2 regions of the Pandoraea fibrosis genome follow, and region 1 is predicted to be linked to the other one. Evidence: predicted binding sites of a transcription regulator. Region 1 holds the regulator's gene; the other holds the start of a gene.
What was found. The regulator HrcA, encoded in region 1, represses chaperone genes, less so after heat shock. The targets are predictions, from matches to a motif close to TTAGCACTCNNNNNNNNNGAGTGCTAA.

Region 1 (4,423 bases):
GTTCGCGCTCCAGTTGCAACTCGCGGTCGCGTCCGTGCGCTTCTTCGCACCGCTTGACGAGGCGCCGCCATTCCTTGTGCGCCGCAGCAGTGTCTGTCGCGAGCTGCGTGGCGCCGGCATGCGAGTCGAGCAGACGGCGTTGTGCGTCGGGACGCAGCAATTGCTGATGCGCGTGTTGACCGTGAATGTCGACGAGCATTTCGCCAAGTTCGCGCAGTTGGGCGAGGGTGGCGGGCGTGCCGTTGATGAAGGCGCGCGAGCGGCCGCCCGAGTCGAGGACGCGGCGCAGCAATACGCCGCCGTGCTCTTCCAGCGTGAGCGCCTGCGCCTGCAACCAGGCTTCGAGGTCGGGGCGGGCTTCGGCGTCGGCAGCGAACTCAGCGGTGATGTCGGCACGTGTCTGGCCGTTGCGCACCATGCTGATGTCGCCGCGCTCGCCCATTGCCAGCGCCAGCGCGTCGATCAGGATCGATTTGCCCGCGCCGGTTTCCCCCGAAAATACGGTGAAACCGGCGGAGAATTCCAGGTCGAGACGATCGACGATCACGAAATCGCGAATCGAGAGACTGCGTAGCATCGGATATCGGGGGAGGCGTGGATCAGTTCTGGGGCGTATCTTCGTCGGAGATATGCTCGTTCCAGTGCAGTTTGCGGCGCAACGTCGCGTAGTAGTTGTAGCCCACCGGATGCAGGAACGTCACCTGATGCTCGGAGCGGCTCACCAGAATCCGGTCGCCCTGACGCAGTTCGGCAAAGGACTGCATGTCGAAGTTGGCGCCAACTTCACGCCCGCCGGTAATCGTGATGACGATGTCGCTCGAGTCCGGCAGCACAATCGGGCGATTCGAGAGCGCGTGCGGTGCGATCGGCACCAGAACCACGCCCCCCAGACGGGGATGCAGGATCGGGCCGGTGGCCGAGAGTGCATAGGCCGTCGAGCCGGTCGGGGTGGCGACGATCAGGCCGTCCGAGCGTTGCTTGTACATGAAGCGGCCGTCGACATCGACGCGCAGCTCGACCATGCCGGAGATGCCCGAGCGGTTCACGACCACATCGTTGAACGCGAGCGTCTCGAAGAGCGTCTGCCCGTCGCGCTCGATGCGCGCGGCCAGCAGTGTGCGCTGCTCGCCTTCGAAATGACCTTCGAGCATGGCCGGCACGACCTGGCGCATCTCGTCGAGCGGAATATCGGTGATGAAACCGACGCGTCCGTGGTTCACGCCGATCAGCGGCACCTTCGACGCCGCAAGCTGACGGCCGACGCCAAGCATCGTGCCGTCGCCGCCAACGACCACGGCCACATCGACCTGCGTGGCAATTTCCTGGATGTCGAGGGTGCGGTACGGATCGGCGGCAGTGCCAATGTTATGCGCGGTGTCGCGCTCGAAGACAACGTGATGCCCGCGCTGGGCAATACATGCCGCCAGCGTGAGCAACGGTTCGGCAACGCCGTCGGCATGGTATTTCCCGACGAGCGCTACGGTCTTGAAAGGGCTCCCTGTTTTCATGCCGCCATTACACCATAAGTCGATGACAGCAACCATCGGCATGCACCGCGTGGTGCGGTTCTCGCCTTGGGGTTCACCGCACGCCGCGTATGCACATTTCGCGTTACAATTTTTGCCATGCTAGATCAACGTGCGCAAGCTCTCCTCAAAACCCTGATCGAACGGTACATCGCTGATGGCCAGCCGGTCGGTTCGCGCACGCTTTCCCGTTACTCGGGGCTCGACCTGTCCTCGGCGACGATCCGCAACGTCATGGCGGATCTCGAGGCGCTCGGCTTCGTCTCCAGTCCGCATACGTCCGCCGGTCGTGTGCCCACGCCGCGTGCCTACCGTCTGTTCGTCGACACCATGCTGTCGGTGCGTCCCCTTGAAAAAGAGGCCGCGCACCTTCTCGCGTCTCACGTGCAGACCCGCTTGCAACCGGCCGGGCCGCAGCAACTGGTGGCTTCGGCGGCGCAGGTGCTCTCGAACCTCTCGCAATTCGCGGGCGTGGTGCTCACCCCGCGCCGCAGTCAGATCTTCCGGCAAATCGAATTCCTGCGTCTGTCGGACAAACGCGTGCTGCTCATCATCGTCACGCCCGATGGTGACGTGCAGAACCGCATCATCCTGACCGAAAAGGATTATTCCCCGGCCCAATTGGTCGAAGCGGCGAACTATCTGAACGCGCATTTCGGCGGCCAGAGCTTCGACGACGTGCGTGCTTACTTGCGTGGTGAGCTCGACGCCCTGCGCTCCGACATGAGCGCGTTGATGCAGGCCGCCGTGCAGGCGGGCAGCGACGCCATGGCCGACACCACGCGTGAGAGCGTGCTGATTTCGGGCGAGCGCAACCTGCTGGGCGTGGAAGATTTGTCGTCGAACATGGAACGGCTGCGCCGGCTGTTCGACGTCTTCGAGTCCAAGACCGGTCTGCTGCAACTGCTCGACGTCTCGAGCCGCGCGCAGGGCGTGCAGATCTTCATCGGCGGCGAATCGAGTCTCGTGCCGATCGAAGAGATGACGGTCGTGACCGCACCCTACGAAGTCGATGGCGAAGTTGTCGGCACGCTGGGCGTGATCGGCCCGACCCGCATGGCTTACGAGCGCGTGATTCCCATCGTCGATATCACGGCCAAGCTGCTTTCCAACGCGCTCAGCCAGCATTGACCGGTGCCTGGGCGATGCCGAGGAAACCGCTTGGCCTCGGTTCCCCGCGCCTGCGCCATGTCCCGTTACAACCCCGTAGCATTCCTTTACACGCTGTCACACACGGCAGGCTTACGCTCGAAGTGTCACTTATGGCGACGTTGCGAACATCGCGTTCGTCAAAGGATTCGGACAGAACAATCAGGTAGCGCGTCCAACGCAACGCTTGGCGCGTGAACCCGAAGGGCCCGGAGTGTTTATGAAATCCCTGATTTCCTGGCGGACGATGGTCCGTTATCTCGGCGTCGGGCTTGCGCTCGGGGCGTTGGGCGCGACTGGCTTGCCCGCGCTGGCACAGGCGCAGAGCGCCGATCCTCCGGGGCGGGTGGCCCGTCTGAGCGAATTCGACGGCACCGTCACCTATGCCCCGGCCGGCGCCAGCGACTGGCGCTACGCCGACCGCAACCGCCCGCTGACCACGGGCGACGCAGTCTGGGTCGATCGCAACGGCCGCGCCGAGATGCATGTCGGCGGTACGGCGGTGCGCATGGGGGCGTCCACGAGTGTCGCGCTGTCGGCCGTGACCGACCAGAATGTGCAACTGAACGTAACGCAGGGCACGCTCGGCCTGCGTCTGCGCAGCTTCGATCCGAATCAGCCTTACGAGATCGATACCCCGAATCTGGCCTTCGTGCCGCAACAGGCGGGCGAATATCGGATCGATGTCGACCCGAACGGGGTCACGACGGTGAGCGTCTGGCGCGGTGCGGCGACCGTGTACGGGCAGGGCGCCTCGGTGCCGCTGCAACAAGGACAGCGGGTGGCGTTCGTCGGTCAGAATCTGACGCAGCAACCGACCAGCCCGCTCGTGGCCGACACCTTCGATCAGTGGGTACGCCAGCGCGACGCTCGCGAAGACGCGTCGGTTTCCGCGCGCTATGTGCCGCGCGACATGACCGGTTTTGAAAGTCTGGACGACTACGGTGCGTGGCAGGAGACCCCGAACTACGGTGCCGTGTGGGTGCCGTCGAACGTGCCGTCGGGGTGGGCGCCGTACCGCACGGGTCACTGGGCCTGGGTCGATCCGTGGGGCTGGACGTGGGTCGACGACGCGCCGTGGGGCTTCGCGCCTTATCACTATGGCCGGTGGGCGTATGTCGACGCGCGCTGGTGCTGGGTGCCGGGGCCGGTTGCCGTGCGTCCGGTGTACGCGCCGGCGTTGGTCGGCTGGGTGAGCGGTAGCAGCGGCGGGAACCAGTGGGGCATCTCGTTTGCCGCCGGCGGCGTGGGCCTCGCCTGGTTCGCGCTCGGCCCGCACGATCCGTATCGTCCGGCGTATCGCGCCAGTTCGTCGTATGTCACCAACATCAATCGGTCGACGACGGTGATCCAGACGAACAACATCACGAATATCAACAACGTGTACGTGAACCGCAATGTGCGCGGCGCCGTGTCGACGATGCCCGCACAGTCCTTTGTGCAAGGGCGTCCGGTGGGTGCGCCGGTGGCGTTGGCCGCACCGCGTGCGGGGCAGTCGTGGCGCGTCGGCAATACGCCGGGCGTGGCGCCGGTGCAGCAAAGCGTGTACGGCAACAGCCGCCCTGCGGCGGGCACGCCACCGGCGGGGGTGTTCAACCGGCAGGTGCTGGCTACGCGTGCGCCGGCGGGCCGAGTGATGCCGTCGCGCGAACTGACCAGCAACCTCCATCCGGTGCCGAACGCTGGCGGAGCGCCGTTGGTTTTCGGCCAGAACGCCCAACAAGTCCAGAATACGCGGCCCGGGGCGC
Region 2 (4,423 bases), 1.3 Mb from region 1:
GGATCTGCTCCGGCGTGGCGTCGACCACGTTCGCGGTGTACTTCTTGAGCAGCAGGCCGTAGCCGAGGTCGTCCTTGTACTTATCGAACTCGGTGCGCACGGCCGGTGACTTGTCGCCGCTGCGCAGCTTCTCGAGCGCCGCGAAGGCGATCATGCCACGCCGGATGTTCTCCTTATGCTCATCGCGCAGTTGTGTGAGGCCGATCACCGGGGTGTCGACCGAGCGCGTAGCGATGAGGCCCATGGCCCAGGGAATCTTCACCGCGAAGTCGGTGCGTTCTTCCTTCTGGTTCGGCAAGCCGAACAGCGTGAACGAGGCAGGCGGCTTGGCCGTTTCCCACTCCGCTTCAATGGCGGCGAGCTTGACCTTCTGCACTTCGCCGGTGGTGTAGCCCGATTCGTCACCCAGCACGATGACCGACAGCGTCGAGGCCAGACCAAAACCGGCCGCCACCGCGAACGAGCGCAGTGCGAACGGTACGTCGCGGCGTTTGAGCAGGTACCACGCCGAGATGCCGAGCACGAACATCGCGGCGGTGACATAACCGGCCGAGAGCGTGTGGACGAACTTCACCTGCGCCACCGGGTTAAAGATCACTTCCCAGATGCTGTTCAACTCCATGCGCATGGTCTCGTAGTTGAAGTGCGCCCCGACCGGATTGTTCATCCAGCCGTTGGCAACGAGAATCCACAGCGCCGAGAGGTTCGAGCCCAGCGCCACGGCAAACGTGGTCGCAAGGTGGCTAATGCGCGAGAGCTTGTTCCATCCGAAGAAGAACAGGCCGACGAACGTGGCTTCAAGGAAGAACGCCATCAGACCTTCGATGGCGAGTGGCACACCGAAGATGTCGCCGACGTAATGCGAGTAGTAAGCCCAGTTGGTGCCGAACTGGAATTCGAGCGTAAGACCCGTGGTCACGCCCATCGCGAAGTTGATCAGGAAGAGCTTGCCCCAGAACTGGGTCATGTCCTTGTAGATCTGCTTGCCGGTCATCACGTAGACCGACTCCATGATGACAAGCAGCCAGGACAGCCCGAGTGTGAGCGGGACGAACAGGAAGTGATACAGCGCCGTTATGGCGAACTGCAAGCGCGAGAGGTCAACGACTTCGCTACTGATCATGGCGGACACCTTGACTTGGGGTGGGGGACTGCGCTTCGACGGCTTGCGGCCCGATCAGGGCGCGAGCCACGACGTCCGGCGGCAACTGCATGTGCCTGGCCATCGGGGCGTCGAAGAACGCGTGCTTCAGAATGAACAGGAGTGCTACCTTGATCGCGAGAACGATCAGGATTTCGATCATGAAACGGGAAGGGCGGGTGCGCCAGCGCGTGATCAGCCAGGCGACGATGGCGGCGCTGCGCGACGCCGCGACGGGCGCGCTCGGCGCGGGAGGCTTCAGACTGCTAGGAGAGTGGGTGTCCATCCGTGACGGCTCCTGGCGTCGAAAGTCGTGGTGTTGGGAACAGCGTCGACTTCCGGCGCATTTTGCCTTATCGCTTGAAAATGTCAAACCGCGGAGCGCGGGGGCGGATGACACGCAAGTGACGCTGGTTCGAGGCGAATCCGCCATCACGAAAGATGGCCGACGAGAAGCGAGTTCGAGACAAGGTCGGGCGCGGCGAACGGCCCCCGGGCCGTCCTTCGCACGTAGCATGGCCACGTACGAGCCGATTCTATCGACCGGTCGCGCAGGCGACCTTGCGATGCATCAAGTCCGGCGCAAATGAGTCGTGAACTTTCGAAGTCCAATGAAAAAGCCCCGTGAATCTCACGGGGCTTCGGTGTCGGTGATGATCGACCGACGGTGATCCGGCAGGGTCTGTGGCAATTTGTCGCGTTGCCGCCCCCACCCGATCAAGGCATTACGCGTAGGCTTGCAACGCGCCTTTCATCTTCTTCATGGCGGCGACTTCGATCTGACGGATGCGCTCGGCAGACACACCGAACTCGTCGGCCAGTTCATGCAACGTGGCGCCACCGCTGCCGTCGTCGGCGACCGACAACCAGCGCGCTTCGATGATGCGGCGGCTGCGCGGGTCGAGGCGGCCAAGCGCGGTTTGCAGGCCGTCGCTTTGCAGATGGTCACGCTCGCGCGCGGCGATCACGGCGGTCGGCTCCTGATGCGAGTCGGCGAGGTACGCGATGGGGGCGAAGCTCGGGCTATCGCTATCGTCGCTGTGCCCTTCGAGGGCGATATCGCCACCCGACATGCGCGTTTCCATCTCGACGACGTCTTCGCGCTTCACATTCAGATCGCGGGCGACCTGGTCGATCTCTTCCGGCGTGAATGCCTGCAGGCCCTGCTTCTGGCTGCGCAGATTGAAGAACAGCTTGCGCTGAGCCTTGGTCGTGGCGACCTTGACCGTGCGCCAGTTGCGCAGCACGTATTCGTGAATCTCGGCCTTGATCCAATGCATGGCGTACGACACGAGTCGCACACCCTGAGTGGGATCGAAGCGCTTCACGGCCTTCATCAGGCCGATGTTGCCTTCCTGGATCAGGTCGGCGTGCGGCAGCCCATAGCCGAGGTAATTGCGCGCGATCGAGACCACCAGACGCAGGTGCGAGAGCACGAGCTGGCGGGCGGCATCGAGGTCGTCGCTTTCCCGCAGGCGTTTGGCGAGCGACTGCTCTTCCTCGGCGGTGAGCAGGGGAATGCGGTGGACAGCCTGAATATAGCTGTCGATATTGCCCAGACTGCCCGGCAGCATCAATGCCGACGGGGCGAGAGCAAGGGCACGAGAATTCGGCGCCGTGCCGGTGGCCGGCGTCGTCGGATGCAAAGTGGCGGCAGTACTCAAGTGGTGGACTCCTGGTTAGCCTCTGGGAAAGCATTTTAGCACTCTCTTCAGATGAGTGCTAAAGACGTTAGAACCCTTACCGGGCGGGAAGTTTCCGCCGTCTCGGGGTTTTCCAGCACCCCCCGAAAAACCGGAGAAGTCACTGGCGCAAACGTCGCATGGATGGTGTAAATTGCAACCCAAGTCGCGAGCGTTTGGGGTCGGCGAAGACGGGAGGTCAACATGGCGGGAAAGCACATTGACGTAGTGCGCGAGCGCGAATCCGCGCGTTTCGACGCAATGGTTGAGGGGGACGTCGAACAACTCGACGCGCTCCTGGCAGACGGCCTTCACTACGTTCATTCAAACGGCAAACGCGAAACCAAGCGCGAATTCCTCGACGCCCTGACCTCGGGCCGCCGTCGATATCTGGACATCGATATCCGGGCGCAAGAACTCCGACAGTTTGGCGACACCGTGGTCGTTACCGGCAAGCTCAAGATCGAACTGGAAACCGCGACCGGCTCGCTTGAGTCGCAAATGGCCTATACGGCGGTCCACGTGCTCGAGGCCGACGAATGGCACCTCATCTCATGGCAGGCGACCCGCATGGCGTCGGCCGAATGAATCGTCGGTCGTCTGCCGGCGGACCCGACGGCTATCTCGTCCGGTACTCACCGGACGTCCTCTCCGAACAGAAGATTTGATGTGTTTTGGGACAAATTGTTCCGGAAAATATTAAATTTATCGAATTCCGGTAGATTTTCGTACTTTACGAGCTAATCGAGTCGTTTTGCGGCCGAATATCGCTCGAATCGCCAATGGCGGCATCATTTCCGTTCACCGCGTGATGCCCAGCCCCAACGCCTGACGAATCACCTCGACCTGCCGGGCAATGGGTGCGGGCACGTCGACGTCGCCGGCCAGCACGGCTTCAATCCAACGGGCCGTGGCGGGGGCATCGGACGCGGGCAGTGTCGGCGGTATGCCCGTCGCGCCTTCCTCTGCGGATTGCCACAACCGATACACCCCATCCGAGAACCCGTCGATTGCGGTCTGGCGGCGGGCATCGGCGACCGGTTCGCCTTCCGTGCCGCGAGCCAGCAGCACACCGGGCGCCGGGCTGTTGGCGGCGTCGGCGAACATTTCGCCAAGCGTTTCCCGGTATTCGGGGTGCGTGTAGTTCACGAGCCGCAGTGCCGGCCCGGCAAACGGTTGCAACAGCTTCACTACCGTATGGCCCGAGTTGCGCACGCCCAGCGCGGCACGCATCTCCAGTAGCCGCTCCAGTGCGGGCGAGAGCGCGGCAATCGGCAGATAGGCGACGCGACGGGTTCGCAGTGCTGCCTCGGCCTCGGTGGCCGACTGGCAGGCGGCGTGGCCCAATGCTGCAAAGATCGCCTGTGTGCCGACGCGATTCGCGCCGCTGTGATGCTGGCCATGCACCAGCGTCGGAATGCCTTCGCGGGCGAGCAGCAACGCCAGCAGCGGCGTGAGATTCGGTTGCTTGCGCGCGCCGTTGTAGCTGGGGAGCAGGACGGGCGGCGGCGCGTCGGCCGGTGCGGCGAGCGGCGTGAAGGTCGCGTGCGCGGCGTCGAGCATCGCGCGCAGTTCGACAGGCGTTTCGCCCTTGATGCGA

Region 2: rpoH (RNA polymerase sigma factor RpoH) is a predicted target of HrcA. The motif match lies at 2,841-2,867, and genes of this name have one in related genera.

Annotation. Positions count from the first base shown of each region.
Region 1 covers NZ_CP047385.1:1,853,439-1,857,861, forward strand. The annotation lists gene recN (DNA repair protein RecN) at 1-577, opposite strand, end outside; gene PI93_RS08325 (NAD kinase) at 600-1,508, opposite strand; gene hrcA (heat-inducible transcriptional repressor HrcA) at 1,626-2,657, shown strand; gene PI93_RS08335 (DUF6600 domain-containing protein) at 2,896-4,423, shown strand, end outside.
Region 2 covers NZ_CP047385.1:570,990-575,412, forward strand. The annotation lists gene PI93_RS02520 (cytochrome ubiquinol oxidase subunit I) at 1-1,123, opposite strand, end outside; gene cydP (cytochrome oxidase putative small subunit CydP) at 1,113-1,427, opposite strand; gene rpoH (RNA polymerase sigma factor RpoH) at 1,867-2,805, opposite strand; gene PI93_RS02535 (nuclear transport factor 2 family protein) at 3,028-3,411, shown strand; gene ybiB (DNA-binding protein YbiB) at 3,625-4,423, opposite strand, start outside.